One region of the Streptomyces sp. NPDC004732 genome, then DNA from elsewhere that is predicted to be linked to it. Evidence: riboswitches for the same ligand, from Rfam matches in the RefSeq annotation. Region 1 holds a riboswitch; the other holds the start of a gene.
The links. A riboswitch is a leader RNA that binds a small molecule or an ion and turns the genes downstream of it on or off. The one in region 1 is predicted to bind glycine.
Positions count from the first base shown of each region.

Region 2: another riboswitch for glycine. It lies ahead of gcvT (glycine cleavage system aminomethyltransferase GcvT); the one in region 1 lies ahead of gcvP (aminomethyl-transferring glycine dehydrogenase).

Region 1 covers NZ_JBEXJR010000014.1:172,711-180,418, forward strand. Annotated here, with positions in the region: gene gcvP (aminomethyl-transferring glycine dehydrogenase) at 1-2,615, opposite strand, end outside; glycine riboswitch at 2,803-2,902, opposite strand; partial or broken gene ABZV77_RS34890 (PRC-barrel domain-containing protein) at 3,047-3,427, shown strand; partial or broken gene ABZV77_RS34895 (DNA polymerase IV) at 3,343-4,859, opposite strand; gene ABZV77_RS34900 (MerR family transcriptional regulator) at 4,897-5,523, opposite strand; gene ABZV77_RS34905 (bifunctional nuclease family protein) at 5,693-6,166, opposite strand; gene ABZV77_RS34910 (MerR family transcriptional regulator) at 6,241-6,984, opposite strand; gene ABZV77_RS34915 (FHA domain-containing protein) at 7,031-7,708, opposite strand, start outside.
Region 2 covers NZ_JBEXJR010000005.1:392,817-400,524, reverse strand. Annotated here, with positions in the region: gene ABZV77_RS17245 (ABC transporter substrate-binding protein) at 1-868, opposite strand, end outside; gene ABZV77_RS17240 (ABC transporter permease) at 970-1,974, opposite strand; gene ABZV77_RS17235 (enhanced serine sensitivity protein SseB C-terminal domain-containing protein) at 2,272-3,045, opposite strand; gene ABZV77_RS17230 (enhanced serine sensitivity protein SseB) at 3,108-3,890, opposite strand; gene ABZV77_RS17225 (AAA family ATPase) at 3,950-4,639, opposite strand; glycine riboswitch at 4,789-4,897, shown strand; gene gcvT (glycine cleavage system aminomethyltransferase GcvT) at 5,047-6,180, shown strand; gene gcvH (glycine cleavage system protein GcvH) at 6,239-6,616, shown strand; gene glyA (serine hydroxymethyltransferase) at 6,640-7,708, shown strand, end outside.

The DNA of each region.
Region 1 (7,708 bases):
CGGTCGATCTCGCCCAGGTCCTCGCTCTCCGTCGGCTCGATCATCAGGGTGCCCGCGACCGGGAACGACATGGTCGGCGCGTGGAAGCCATAGTCGATGAGCCGCTTGGCGATGTCGTCGACACTGACACCGGTCGCCTTGCTGAGCGGCCGCAGGTCGACGATGCACTCGTGCGCGACGAGACCGGCGGGGCCGGTGTAGAGCACCGGGTAGTGCGGCTCGAGGCGCTTGGCGATGTAGTTGGCCGAGAGCACCGCGACCTGGGTGGCCCGCTTGAGGGCCTCGCCACCCATGAGGCGTACGTACGACCAGGAGATCGGCAGGATCCCGGCGGAGCCCCACGGCGCCGCGGAGATCGGACCGACGCCGGTCTCGGGACCTGCCGCGGGCTGCAGCGGATGGTTGGGCAGGTACGGCGCGAGGTGCTCGCGCACACCGACGGGGCCGACGCCGGGGCCGCCGCCGCCGTGCGGGATGCAGAACGTCTTGTGCAGGTTGAGGTGCGAGACGTCGCCGCCGAAGTGGCCCGGCTTGGCGAGGCCCACCAGCGCGTTGAGGTTGGCCCCGTCGACGTACACCTGGCCGCCGGCCTCGTGCACCGACGCGCAGATGTCGGCGACGTGCTCCTCGAAGACGCCGTGCGTCGAGGGGTAGGTGATCATCAGCACGGACAGCTCGTCGCGGTGCTTCTCGATCTTGGCGCGCAGGTCCTCGACGTCGATCTCGCCGTCGTCGGCGGTCTTCACGACGACGACCTTCATGCCCGCCATGACGGCGCTCGCGGCGTTGGTGCCGTGCGCGGAGGACGGGATGAGGCAGACGGTGCGCTGCTCGTCGCCGTTGGCGCGGTGGTACCCACGGACCGCGAGCAGCCCCGCGAGCTCACCCTGCGAACCGGCGTTCGGCTGCAGGGAGACCTTGTCGTACCCGGTGACCTCGGCGAGACGTTCCTCCAGCTCGCGGATGAGCGTGAGGTAGCCCTGCGCCTGCTGGGCGGGCGCGAAGGGGTGCAGCTGGCCGAACTCGGGCCAGGTGACCGGCTCCATCTCGGTGGTCGCGTTGAGCTTCATGGTGCAGGAGCCCAGCGGGATCATGCCGCGGTCGAGCGCGTAGTCGCGGTCGGCGAGCTTGCGCAGGTAGCGCAGCATCGCGGTCTCGGAGCGGTACTGGTGGAAGACCGGGTGCGCCAGGTAGTCGTCGCCGCGCAGCAGGCCCTCGGGCAGCGTGTCCGCGGTGGCGGCATCCAGCTCCTGGACATCGGCCTCGACCCCGAACGCGCCCCACACGGCGGCCAGCGTCGCCCGCGTCGTGGTCTCGTCGCAGGCCAGGGAGACGTGGTCGGCGTCGATCTGGTGGATGTTCACGCCGCCTTCGCGGGCGGCGGAGACCAGCTCCTCGGCCCTGCCCTCGACGCGCACGGTCAGCGTGTCGAAGTACGCGCCGTGGACGACCTCGACGCCTCCGGCGGTGAGCCCGGCGGCGAGCAGCGTCGCGTACCGGTGGGTGCGCCGCGCAATGGACTTGAGGCCCTCGGGCCCGTGGTAGACGGCGTACATTCCGGCCATGACGGCGAGCAGCACCTGAGCGGTACAGATGTTGCTGGTGGCCTTCTCGCGGCGGATGTGCTGCTCACGGGTCTGCAACGCGAGCCGGTAGGCCTTGTTGCCGTCGGCGTCGACGGAGACACCGACGAGGCGCCCCGGGAGGCTGCGCGCGAACTTCTCGCGCACCGCCATGTATCCGGCGTGCGGGCCGCCGAAGCCCATCGGCACGCCGAAGCGCTGCGTCGTGCCGACGGCGATGTCGGCGCCCAGCTCGCCGGGCGAGGTGAGCAGGGTGAGGGCGAGCAGGTCGGCGGCGACGGTGACGACGGCGCCGAGCTCGTGGGCCTGGTCGATGAGCGGCTTTATGTCCCGTACGACACCGGAGGCGCCCGGGTACTGGACGAGCACGCCCACGACGCCACGCTCGGCGACCTCGGCCGGAATGCCCTCGCTCAGATCGGCGACGACGATCTCGACGCCGGTGGGCTCGGCGCGGGTCTGGATGACGGCGATGGTCTGCGGCAGGGCGTCGGCGTCGACGACGAAGACGCCGTTCTTGACCTTGCCCATGCGGCGCGACAGAGCCATGGCCTCCGCGGCGGCGGTGCCCTCGTCGAGGAGCGAGGCCCCGGAGGTGGGCAGGCCGGTCAGCTCGGCGACCATCGTCTGGAAGTTGAGGAGCGCCTCGAGCCTGCCCTGCGAGATCTCGGGCTGGTACGGCGTGTAGGCGGTGTACCAGGCCGGGTTCTCCATCACGTTCCGCAGGATGACCGGCGGGGTGAAGGTGCCGTAGTAGCCGAGTCCGATCATGGAATCGAGGACCTGGTTGCGGTCGGCGAGGGAGCGCAGCTCGGCCAGCACTTCGGCCTCGGTACGCGCGCCGGGCAGGTTCAGCGCCTCGGCATTCTTGATCACATCCGGCACCGCGGCGGCCGTCAGCTCGTCGAGCGAGCCGTACCCGACCTGCGCGAGCATCTTGGCCCGCGCTTCCGCATCGGGCCCGATGTGCCGCTGCTCGAAGGGGATGCCCGCTTCGAGCTCGGAGAGCGGGATGCGATTGGTGGCAGTCATTGCGGAGGCCTCCTGGTCTGCACGACCTGCGAGGGGTACCACGGCGCGGGTACCCGGACGGCCTCCCCCTCTGTCATGTCAACCTGAGAGCTTCACAGGCCCGTCTTGCGACAGATCTGCTTTCACCGTCGGTGAGGAAGGGTTCCGAACGTGCCCGCCCGACGCCCGCCCTGCTTTCCAGAGTGACCTCGTCCGTGCGGTACGGGTGCCTGAGAGATTCCGGGGAGGATTTGCTCCTTCGGCGCCTCCGGGAAGTACATTCCGGAGAGCTCTCCCGCACGGGGTCAGCAGCCAGGCGCCAGCCTACCAGCGAGGACCAGGACCGATCCCTCGAGTGGCCACCTGCCCCGAAGTGCTCTTTCGTAGTGACTACGAATGATTAAGGATGAGTTACGCCCGTTTTCGACAAGCCGCGACCAGCTGGAGGGCCCGTGCAGACCGATATCGATCCGCGCAACCTGATCGGCCGCAAGGCGTTCGACCGGAACGGGGCGAAGATCGGCACGATCGACGAGGTCTACCTCGACGATGCCACCGGCGCACCGGAATGGGCAGCCATACGCACCGGTCTCTTCAGCCGGGACGCCTTCGTCCCCCTGGAACCCAGCGAACTCGTCGAGGACGGCACCCTGCGCATCCCCTTCGACCGGGCCCTGATCAGGGACGCCCCGGACTTCGGAGTGGGCCGCCACCTCTCCCCCGAGCAGGAGCTCCAGCTCTACCACCACTACGGCCTGGACACGACGCCCCCAGGGACCCCGCCCGCCGTGCCGCCCCCGGACCAGAACTTCGGCCACGTCGCGGGCACAGAGACCCCCTGAAGCCACCTCATCCGGAGGCGGCGGCTGGGGGCGCAGCCACCAGCGGCAGCGGCTCCGCAGGCGCCAGCTCCGGGTCGTCCGTACGGAACGTCCGCACCCGCCCCGGCGCCGAAAGGGGCGTCTCGAAGCGCACCGTCACCCGACCCAGGCCGCTTCCCTGCACCCACCCGTGCCCGTACTCGGCATGCCGCACGTCGTGCCCGGCCGACCACCGTCTCTCCACCGGCGCCACCGGCTCTTCGGCACCCTCCTTCTCCGGCCCCTCGGGCCGCCCCGCCTCCCCGGACACGGCCTCGTCGCCCTCGCCCGGAGAGGCCCCTTCCGCCTCGGCCTCCACCGCCGCCTGAGCCTGCTGCGCCTGCGCGAAGAGGTCCTCCTGCGTGTAGTCCGCGAGGCCCGTGACGCCCACTCCCAGGAGCCGGACCCCACCCGTGGTGTCCACGGCCTCCAGCAGCCGCGCCGCGGCCTCCTGCACCACCCCGGGGTCGTCCGTGGGCCCACGGAGCGTCTCGGAGCGCGTCAGCGTGGAGAAGTCGAACCTGCGCACCTTCAGCACGATGGTCCGCCCCGAGTGCCCCGCCGCCCGCAGCCGCTGCACACACCGCTCGGCGAGCCGTGCGACCTCCGCCCTGACCCGCACCCGGTCGTGGATGTCCACGTCGTACGTGTCCTCGACGCTGACCGACTTCGACTCCCGCTCGGCCACCACGGGCCGCTCGTCGTGCGCGAGCGCCATCGCGTACAGAGAGCCGCCGTGGGCCTTCCCCAGGAGCCGTACGAGCTCGTCCTCACCGGCCTCCGCGATCTCGGCGACCGTGAGGATCCCGGCCCGCCGCAGATGGTCGCCCGTGGCAGGCCCCACGCCGGGCAGCGTCCGCACCGACATCGGGCCCAGGAGCGCCCGCTCCGTCCCCGGCGCTATGAGCTTGAGCCCGTCAGGCTTGGCCTCCTCGGAGGCGATCTTCGCCAGCATCTTGGACACGGCGAGCCCCACCGACCCGCAGAGCCCCGTCACCTCTCTGATGTCCGCCCGCAACCGCTCCCCCACGGCCCTGGCCGACTCCGCGTCGTCGGCGACGCCCCCCGCCTCCAGGTCCACGAAGGCCTCGTCCAGGCTGAGCGGCTCCACCAGCGGCGACAGCTCCCGAAGCAGCCCCATCACCTGCTCGCTGACCTCGCGGTACAGCCCGAAGCGCGGCACGAGATAGGCGGCATTGGGCGCCAGCCTGCGCGCCTGCCCCATGGGCATCGCCGAGTGCACGCCGAAGCGCCGTGCCTCATAGGAAGCGGTGGCCACCACACCACGGGGCCCAAGACCGCCCACCACCACGGCTTTTCCGCGCAGGCTCGGCTTCGCGGCCTGCTCCGCGGACGCGTAGAAGGCATCCATGTCCAGATGCAGAATCGTCGGCGCGCTTCTCACACCTCTGATGCTGCCTTACGCCACTGACAACGCGGCTTCAGACGGCCCTGTTGCGCCTTCTGGCCAGCTCATCGGCCGGATTGTGCCCGACGAGCGTCTCCCCGGTGTCGATGCGCTCGCCGTGCAGCTGGGACAGCGCGGCCTCGACGTCGCGCCAGACGACGCCCACGGCGATCCCGAAGACTCCCTGCCCGCCCTGGAGCAGGTCGTGGACCTCGCTGGACGTCGTGCACTCGTAGACCGTCGCCCCGTCGCTCATCAGCGTCATCCGCTCGAGGTCACGGAACCCGCGCTCCCGCAGGTGCTGGACGGTGGTGCGGATGTTCTGCAGCGACACCCCGGTGTCGAGGAAGCGCTTCACGATCTTGAGGACGACCACGTCGCGGAAGCTGTAGAGGCGCTGTGTGCCGGAGCCGCCCGCGGCCCGCACACTGGGCTCCACCAGGCCCGTACGGGCCCAGTAGTCGAGCTGCCGGTAGGTGATGCCCGCGGCCGCGCACGCGGTGGGACCGCGGTAGCCGACCTGCTCGGTCTGTGCCGCATCCTCGGACGTAGCGTCCCCGCTCCCCTGGACCGCCATCGGTCGGTTCGGAGAGGGATCGGCCGCACCGCCGTGGATCGGGTACGGACCGCCCATCGCCGTACCGTCGCCGCTGCTTCTCACGCCGACCTCCCTCCTTGACCTGCCTTCTCGACGGTAGGCAGTCGCCAGGGGCTCGTCAACGATCGCCACACTCGGCACGCCGAGTGATAATCACCCTGAGAGTGGTTTTCCGTGCCTCACCGCGGGGAAAGGCTAGCCGAATGGCCGGATACGGGCCGCCGGAAGTGGCTCACTGGCTGTTGGTGCCGAAGTCCTCGGGCGAGATCTGGTCGAGGAACTCGCGGAACTTCTCCACCTCGTCCTCCTGCTCGTCCGGGATCGCGATACCGGCGTCGTCCAGGACGCCGTCGCTTCCGTAGATCGGCGTCCCGGTGCGCAGCGCCAGCGCTATGGCGTCGGACGGCCGCGCACTCACCTCGACACCGCTGGCGAAGACCAGCTCCGCGTAGAAGACACCTTCTCGCAGGTCAGTGATGCGCACTTCGGAGAGCTCCTGGCCGACCGCTTCCAGCACGTCCTTGAAAAGGTCATGGGTCAGCGGTCGTGCGGGGGCCATGCCCTGCTGCGCAAAGGCAATGGCGGTCGCCTCACCTGGTCCGATCCAGATGGGGAGGTACCGGTCGCCTCCCACTTCACGCAGGAGCACGATCGGCTGGTTGGAGGGCATTTCGACCCGGACACCTACGACGTCGAGCTCGTTCACACAGCAACCCTAGGACGTGGCTGGCAGGTTTGGGTAGTCGGGCACCCGCCGAGTAACGGCCGGGAGCGGTCCAGTCAGGGCAATCTGACGCCGAGCGCGGTCTGTACGAGCGCCGAGTGCAGCCTGCCCGTGAGGCCCGCAAGCTCTTTGGTCCGGGCCTCGGCATGCGCCCTGGTCTGCGGATTGCGGTGCCGCCGCAGTGGGGCGACCACCTGGTCGACGAGCCCGGCCTCGCGCTCCGCGGCGGCCTTCATGACCCGCAAGTGGCGTGGCTCGATACCGAACCGGCCCAGCTCGACCACGAGCGAGGCGACCGTGACGGCCTCCGCGTCGTACCCGCCGTCCGGCAACGGCGCGACGAGGCCGTACGTCTCCCACTCGTGGAGCTGCACCTCGTCGATCTCCGCGGCGGCCAACAGCTCGTCACGGCCCACACGGGCCGCCGTCGGCCCCTCGGCGTCATCCTGGGCCCCGGCGTCACCGGCGTCCCGCTGGCGCCCCAGGGACGGCAGAGGAGGCCTCTCACCGCGCTCCAGCGCGTCCAGGTGCTCACGGATGACCTTGAGAGGCAGATAGTGGTCCCGCTGCATCCTCAGGACGTGACCGAGCCGCTCGACATCCTCCGGGCTGAACTTCCGGTAGCCGGAAGGCGTGCGCTGCGGCTCGATGAGCCCCTCGGCCTCGAGGAACCGAATCTTCGAGATCGTGACCTCGGGAAATTCGTCACGCAGTTCGTTCAGCACGGTACCGATGCTCATCAGCCGGCGGTCCGCGGCGGCGGTGCCGCTACCGGCACCGCCCCTCGGTGTTTGAAGCATGGACCTTCCCTGGGGGTTGTCCCCCCAGACGGCGCCGGGGGGAGGGTCAGAGGCCGACGGCCCGCTGGCTCGCGTAGAAGACCAGTCGGTACTTGCCGATCTGCACCTCGTCGCCGTTCGAAAGCGAGACCGAGTCGATCCGCTCCCGGTTGACGTACGTGCCGTTGAGGCTGCCCACGTCCGCGACGGTGAAGGAACCGTCCTGGACCCGACGGAACTCCACGTGACGACGCGACACCGTCACGTCATCCAGGAAGATGTCGCTCTGCGGGTGACGCCCCGCCGTGGTCAGCTCGCCGTCGAGCAGGAAGCGACTGCCCGAGTTCGGACCGCGGCGCACCACGAGGAGCGCGGAACCGAGCGGCAGCGCGTCCACGGCCGCCTGCGCCTCCGGAGAGAGCGCGGGAGACGGGTTCTGCCCCGTCACCTCGGCGTCGTAGGCCTCCAGGCCCGAGATGGAGATCGTCGAGGTCGTCTCGGCCGCACGCTCCGGGGCGGCTCCGGCCCGCAGCGGCGCACCGCAGTTGGAGCAGAACCGGCTCGCCTCGGCGTTGCGGTTCCCGCACCTCGTACACACCAGGGCCATGGACGGGTCCTCCTGCCGTGGCTGCCCCGCGGGGGCATTCGATCCGTACGGGCCGGGGGCGAACCCTCCACCCGTACTTGAGGTTGAAGGTTCTCCGAAACCTATGCGGCCGGGACCGGCAGGGTCAACAGATGACGC
Region 2 (7,708 bases), on a different contig from region 1:
CCATCAGCTTCTTGTCGTTCTCCTCCTGGTTGGCGGAGAACGTCACGTCGATCTTGTCGGGCAGCGCGGCGCGGATCGGGTCCGAGGACTTCTTCCACTTGTCGTTGCGGACCAGAACGAGCTTCTTGTTGGACTTGTACTCCTGGAACTTGTAAGGCCCCGCGGAGAACGGCCGCTGCGTGTACTTGGCCTTCGTGTCCTTGGCCTCCTTCACCGGCGAACCGGTGGGCATGGCCAGGAACTGCTCGAAGTCACCGTTGCGCTTGGGCAGCTTGAAGATGATCGTCTGGTCGTCGGGGGTCTCGATCGCGTCGAGGCCGCCCTTGTCCTTGTACGGGCCCTTGTACTTGCCCTTGGGGTCGAGCGTCTGGCGGATGTAGCCGGGACCACCGGTGATGGTGTCCGTCGCCCAGGCGCGCTCGATGCCGTACTTGATGTCCTTGGCGGTCAGCGCCGAGCCGTCCTCCCACGTAAGGCCGTCACGCAGCTTGTACGTGTAGGTCTTGCCGTCGTCGGAGATCTTCGCCGTGGAGGTCGCGAGGTCCGGGACCAGCTTCGTGCCCGCCTTGCCCGGCTTGGTGTCGTAGGTCACCAGCTGCCGGGTGTAGAAGCGCATGAAGTCCCACGTCATGCCGTAGTAGGCGCGCTGCGGGTCGGCGGAGTCCAGGTCCTGCTTGCCGACCATCTTCAGCGTGCCTCCCTTCTTCTTGGAAGGGTTGGCGACCTTGTTCAGCGCCGCGTTGTAGCCGGCACCCTTCGAGTCGCTGTCGCCACCGTCACCGCCGCCGCACGCCGTGGTGGTCACCAGCGCCGCGACGACGAGGGCCGCACCGCTGGTGAGCCGTCGTTTCGTGGAACCTGTGGGCATTTTCTCGTAACCTCCGAGATCGCGGTCCCTGGCCTTGTGCTGCCGGAGAACCATGGTTAAAGCCACCTGACATGCGGCAGGGGCAAGCCAGTTGGGACCTTCTAGCGCGTCCCCTTCGGGTCGAGCGCATCACGCAGCCCGTCGCCGAAGAGGTTGAAGGCCAGGACGGTGATGAAGATCGTGACGCCCGGGAAAACCATGAACATCGGGTCGTGCTCGTACGTCTTGAGCGCGTCGCGCAGCATGCCGCCCCACGAGGCCGTCGGCGGCTTCACACCGGCGCCGAGGAAGCTCAGGGCCGCCTCCGTGAGGATGTTGGTCGGGATCATCAGCGTCGCGTAGACGGTGATGGGGGCGACCAGGTTGGGCAGCAGTTCGCGGAACAGGATGTGGCGCTTGCCGCCGCCGAGGCTGCGGGCCGCCTCCACGTACTCGCGTTCACGGAGCGAGAGCGTCTGGCCGCGGACGATGCGGCCGACGTACGGCCAGCCGAAGAAGCCGATGACCAGCACGAGGATGGCCACGCGCACGCTGGTGCCCTGCAGGCCCAGCAGGTCGTCGGGGAGCACGGAGACCAGCGAGATGATGAAGAGCAGCTGCGGGAACGAGAGCAGCACGTCCATCACGCGGCTGATCACGGCGTCGATCCAGCCGCCGAAGTAGCCCGCGATGATCCCGAAGAGGGTGCCGAGCGCCACGGCCACGATGGCCGCGAGGAACGCCACCAGGAGCGAGATGCGCGCGCCGAAGACGATCCGGCTGAAGATGTCGCGGCCCTTGTTGGGCTCGACCCCGAAGAGGAAGTCGCCGCTCACACCGCCGAGCGCGCCCTTGGGCAGACCCGTCAGCTCGTCGAGCTTGTCCTGGTGGAAGCCGTTGGGGTCGTGGCCCAACAGGTTCACGATCAGGGGCGCGAAGATGGCGACCAGCACCAGGAGCAGCACGGTGATGCCGCCGGCCAGGGCGACCTTGTCCCGCTTCAGGCGGGTCCAGGCGATCTGCTTGAGGGACCGACCCTCGACCTTTTTCACCCCTGCATCAACTGCGGGGGCGACGTCCTGGGTCGGGTCCGCGTCCGCAGGTGTGTCATGCAATGGTGCCGTCATCGTGGCAGGGACCCCTCTCAACCGGTGGTGACCGGCCCGCACTTGCCGCTGTAGCGACGTGATCAGTCCGTCGTACGAAGGGGCGGAGGCCCCTGGAGCGGGAGTCTTCATCCACGTCGCGATCTGTTACCAGACTTGACGGGGAAAGGATGCGCAACCGTGATGCTGATCGAGGTGTTCCGTTATCCGGACGCGAGTGAACGAGGGTCGAACACGGGGCAGTTGGGTTGCAAGGCGTCACAGGGGCCCATAGGGCCCCACCTGCACCACAACGGACATCACGTCCGTCGGCGCTGCTCAGTACTGCGCGGGGTATCCGTAGCCGCCCGCGGGCGCCGGGGCCGCCTGGGCCTCACGGTCGTAGAACGGCCTGGCATTGGCTCGTAGCCACATCGCGACCGGGTCGTAATCGTCCGACATCGCGACCGTCGAGACGGGCAGGCCCTCCGGAACTGCGGGGATGGACTGCCGCATCATCGTGCGCACCGCGTCGACCGACGGCGGCGACGTGTCGTACACGTCGAGGCCGATGGCCAGATATGGCGCACCGAGCGCGGGCTGCACCCAGGCGCGGCGCAGCGAGCGGACCACGGGGGTGCGGTGCGCGTTCTGCGTCAGCAGGGCGTAGAACTGGGGGATCTCGATGCTCGGCTCGGTGAGCCTGAGCGGTCCCGCGGGCAGCGCGTCGAGGCCCGTGGCGATGCGGCGCAGATCCAGCCAGGGGATGCCGACACCGCCGCCCGGCGCGTGCGGGTTGAGCCAGAGGCCGTAGTGGTCGGGGTAGAGGGTGCGGGCGATGGCGGTGCCGCGCACCACTTCGTAGCTCCGGTTCCAGCCACTGGCGGACAGCTCCTGGGCGGAGGTCACACAGGGTGCGTAGCCGAGGCCCTCGACCTCCATGTTCCCGTACTGGGCGTCGGGGGACCCGGCCTGGCCGTGCCAGAGCAGCATCCACACCTGGTCGGTGGCGAGCGCGCGCAGCAGTGCCTCGTACGCGTCGTAACGCCCCGGCGTCACCTGGCGCAGCAACTGCTCGATGTGCCCGGCCGCGGCCGTGCCCGACGCACTCACCCGTAACCGCCCCTTCGTGACGAACTCGGTGACCCTGTGGAAGACAGAGGAATGGAACCAGCTTAAGCGGCGATCCGGTGGTAGAAAGGCCGCACCTTCGCACGCAGCCAGTCGCCCACGGGGTCCTGCGCCACGTCGAGCAGCACCAGGTTCACCGGCCATGGGACCGGGGCCTGCCCCAGGGCGCGGCCCAGCGCCTCCATGGGGAGGTCGCGCGCGTTGCCGTCCCAGGTGGACAGCTCGACGCCGACGAAGAGCGTCGGGTCGTCCGTCTCCACATGGGCCAGACAGCGGCGCGCCGTGAGCACGACCCCCGCGGCCTCGAACTCCCGTGCAGCGGCGGCCAGGAAGTCCACCGGGTCCTCCTGCCAGTCCGGCTCGAACAGCCGTACCCGGCCACCGGTGCTCGGGCCGTCGAGCTCGGTGCGGCCGGTCCGGCAGAGCTCGGCGACGGCGGGCGGCGGCAGCGGGACGCCGACGGTGCCGTCCGGGTTCAGCGCAATGCCCAGCTGCGGGGGGAGGCCGCGGGCGAACTCGACGGCGGGCGCCACGGTGCAGCCCATCCGGTCGGCCGCGTCGCCGAGGGCCTGGCGGAACTGCTGCTCGGAGGTGAAGACGGGGACGTACGCCTGGCCCTCGATCTCCAGGGTCGGCAGGTCCAGGGTGCCGCTCTCGGGGCTGCCGCCGCTCGGCAGCGGTATCCAGAGGTGGCTGCGGCCGAGCACCTCGACGATGCGGCCGCCCGCGGACGCGGGGGCGCCGAGTGAGGCCGCAAGGACCTCCTCCAGTTCGTTGCCCGGCCATCCGCCGTACGGATGGGCATGTGCCTGCGCCGGAAAGTCCATCTGTCCAACCCCTGCTCGCGACCGCTCTGCCTGCGGCTCGAACCCTAACGCCGGTCGGCTCAGCGGTCGAAGGCGATCACCCGCAGCACCCGCGCGGCCGCCCGGTCGAGCAGCACGGCCGAGCGGCAGCCGAACGGCAGGTCGCCGCGCTCGGTGGCGGCGACCAGCCGGCCGACCGTCCTGCGGTGGCGTGCGAAGGCGTACCGCGAGACGCCGCGGCCGCGCTCGTGCTGGCCCCGCAGCGCCGTGTCCACCGGGACGTCGAGCATCAGCAGGTGCAGGGCCGTGCCGCGCCTGGCGGCCTCGCGGGCGAGCCAGCGGCGCACCCAGGTCTGGGTGCCGCAGTCGTGCACGACGACGCTCTCACCGGAGCGGAGGGTGCGGCGCAGCGTGGCGTAGTGCGCGAGGCGGACCAGGGGGCGGTAGACCGCGTAGGGCAGCAGGCGGGGCATCCGGTCGGCCCAGCGGTCGCGGGTGTCCTGGGAGTCGATGCGCGGGCCCGTGACGGCCTGCCGCATCAGGGTCGATTTTCCGCCGCCGGGCAGCCCGGAGACGACGACCAGGTCGCCCGCGCCGAACGTGAGGCGGTGCGGGCTGTGACCGGCCCGCTGCCGCAGATCGCGGACGACGGCGGCGGGCAGCCGACCGCAGCTCTCCGCGGCCGGGGCAGGAGCCTGCTTGGGCAGTGCCACCCCCGTGGAAGTGGCATAGAGACTCGTCCTGCTGCGCACCGTGATCGGCCTCCCCATAGCGGTCACGTACTGCTTCCCCCGCAAGTGTAAAGAGAAGGTAATGCGGCACAAGAGCACTCCGGAGTGACGGAACCCGCTGCCGGGCACGGGTCCCCCTGAACAGAGTCGCGTGCAATGATGTGCCCGCCAACTCCATACAGGCCGTTTGAATCCGCGCGGGAGAGTCTCCGGAACCCAGCTTGTGCTGTGGGCCCGGGGCGCCGAAGGAGCAAGTCCCTCCCTTGAATCTCTCAGGCCCCGTACCGCGCGGGCGAGGCACATCTGAAAAGCGGACCGCCCCGGCGGTCCCACCCAAGGTGCAAGCCGGACTTCTCGGATAGCGAGACACTCCCGGCGAACCTCTCAGGTTCCGATGACAGATGGGGAGGATCGACCTCGCCCGTCATGCCCTGGGAGTTCCCTTCATGAGCACTGCCCCCCGTCTGACCGCCCTAGATGCCGTGCATCGCGCGCTCGGCGCGACCATGACCGACTTCGCGGGCTGGGACATGCCGCTGCGGTACGCCAGCGAGCGCGACGAGCACAACGCCGTGCGCACCAAGGCAGGGCTCTTCGACCTGTCGCACATGGGCGAGATCACCGTCAGCGGCCCCGAGGCCGTGGACTTCCTGAACTTCGCGCTGGTCGGCAACATCGGCTCCATCGGCGTCGGCCGCGCCCGCTACACCATGATCGTCGCCGCGGACGGCGGCATCCTGGACGACCTGATCGTCTACCGGCTCGGCGCGCCGGAGGCCCCCGAGTACATGGTGGTCGCCAACGCGTCCAACGCCCAGACCGTCCTGGACGAGCTGAGCGCCCGCGCCGAGAAGTTCGACGTCGAGGTCCGCGACGACCGCGAGGCGTACGCGCTGCTCGCCGTCCAGGGCCCCGAGTCCCCCGGCATCCTGAAGTCGCTCACCGACGCGGACCTGGACGGCCTGAAGTACTACGCGGGCCTGCCCGGCACCGTCGCGGGCGTCGCCGCCCTCATCGCCCGCACGGGCTACACCGGCGAGGACGGTTTCGAGCTCTTCGTCGCCCCCTCCGACGCGGAGCAGCTGTGGGGCGCGCTGATGGAGGCGGGCACGCCCGTCGGCATGGTCCCGGCCGGTCTCTCCTGCCGCGACACGCTGCGCCTGGAGGCGGGCATGCCGCTGTACGGGCACGAGCTGACCGCCGAGCTGACGCCGTTCGACGCGGGCCTCGGCCGGGTCGTGAAGTTCGAGAAGACCAGCCAGTCGGACACCTTCCTCGGGCGTGCCGCGCTCGCCGCCGCCGCCGAGCGCGCCGAGACCGCGCCGCCGCGCAAGCTGGTCGGCCTGATCGCCGAGGGCCGCCGGGTCCCGCGCGCCGGTTTCCCGGTGGTCGCGGACGGCAAGGTGATCGGCGAGGTCACCTCCGGCGCCCCGTCCCCGACGCTGGGCAAGCCGATCGCGATCGCGTACGTCGACGCGGAGCACGCCGCTCCCGGCACCGAGGGCGTGGGCGTGGACATCCGCGGCACCCACGAGCCCTACGAGGTCGTGGCGCTGCCGTTCTACAAGCGCCAGAAGTGACCCCCCGCACATCTTTCCCGTTCCGCAGCACCCACCCGCGTACAGGAGAATTCAGGTCATGAGCAACCCCCAGCAGCTGCGTTACAGCAAGGAGCACGAGTGGCTGTCGGCCACCGAGGACGGTGTGGCGACGGTCGGCATCACCGAGCACGCGGCCAACGCGCTCGGTGACGTCGTCTTCGCCCAGCTCCCCGAGGTCGGCGACACGGTGACCGCGGGCGAGTCCTGCGGCGAGCTGGAGTCGACCAAGTCGGTCAGCGACCTCTACGCCCCGGTGACCGGCGAGATCGTCGCGGCCAACCAGGACGTCGTCGACGACCCCTCGCTGGTCAACTCCGCCCCGTTCGAGGGCGGTTGGCTGTTCAAGGTGCGCATCTCGGGTGAGCCGGACGACCTGCTCTCCGCCGATGAGTACACCGCCTTCACCGCCGGCTGACCCATACCGATAGGGATCGTGTGATGTCGCTTCTCAACACCCCCCTCCACGAGCTGGACCCGGACGTCGCCGCCGCCGTCGACGCCGAGCTCCACCGCCAGCAGTCCACCCTCGAAATGATCGCCTCGGAGAACTTCGCTCCGGTCGCGGTCATGGAGGCCCAGGGCACCGTCCTCACCAACAAGTACGCCGAGGGCTACCCCGGCCGCCGCTACTACGGTGGCTGCGAGCACGTGGACGTGACCGAGCAGATCGCCATCGACCGGGTCAAGGACCTGTTCGGCGCCGAGTACGCCAACGTCCAGCCGCACTCGGGCGCCTCCGCCAACCAGGCCGCCCTCTTCGCGATCGCCAAGCCCGGCGACACGATCCTCGGCCTGGACCTGGCGCACGGCGGCCACCTCACCCACGGCATGCGCCTGAACTTCTCCGGCAAGCAGTTCAACGTGGTCGCCTACCACGTGGACGAGGCCGGTCTGGTGGACATGGCCGAGGTCGAGCGCCTGGCCAAGGAGAACAACCCCAAGGTGATCATCGCGGGCTGGTCCGCCTACCCGCGCCACCTGGACTTCGCCGAGTTCCGCCGGATCGCCGACGAGGTCGGCGCGAGGCTGTGGGTCGACATGGCGCACTTCGCCGGTCTGGTCGCCGCGGGTCTGCACCCCAACCCGGTGCCGTACGCGGACGTGGTCACCTCCACCACGCACAAGACGCTCGGCGGCCCGCGCGGCGGCATCATCCTGGCCCGCGACAAGGAATTCGCGAAGAAGCTGAACTCGGCGGTCTTCCCCGGCTTCCAGGGCGGCCCGCTGGAGCACGTGATCGCGGCCAAGGCCGTCTCCTTCAAGGTCGCCGCGACGGACGACTTCAAGGAGCGCCAGCAGCGCACCCTGGACGGCGCCCGCATCCTGGCCGAGCGCCTGGTGCAGGACGACGCGAAGGCCGTCGGCGTCGACGTCCTGTCCGGCGGCACGGAGGTGCACCTCGTCCTGGTGGACCTGCGCAACTCCGACCTTGACGGCCAGCAGGCCGAGGACCGTCTCCACGAGGTCGGCATCACGGTCAACCGGAACGCGGTCCCGAACGACCCGC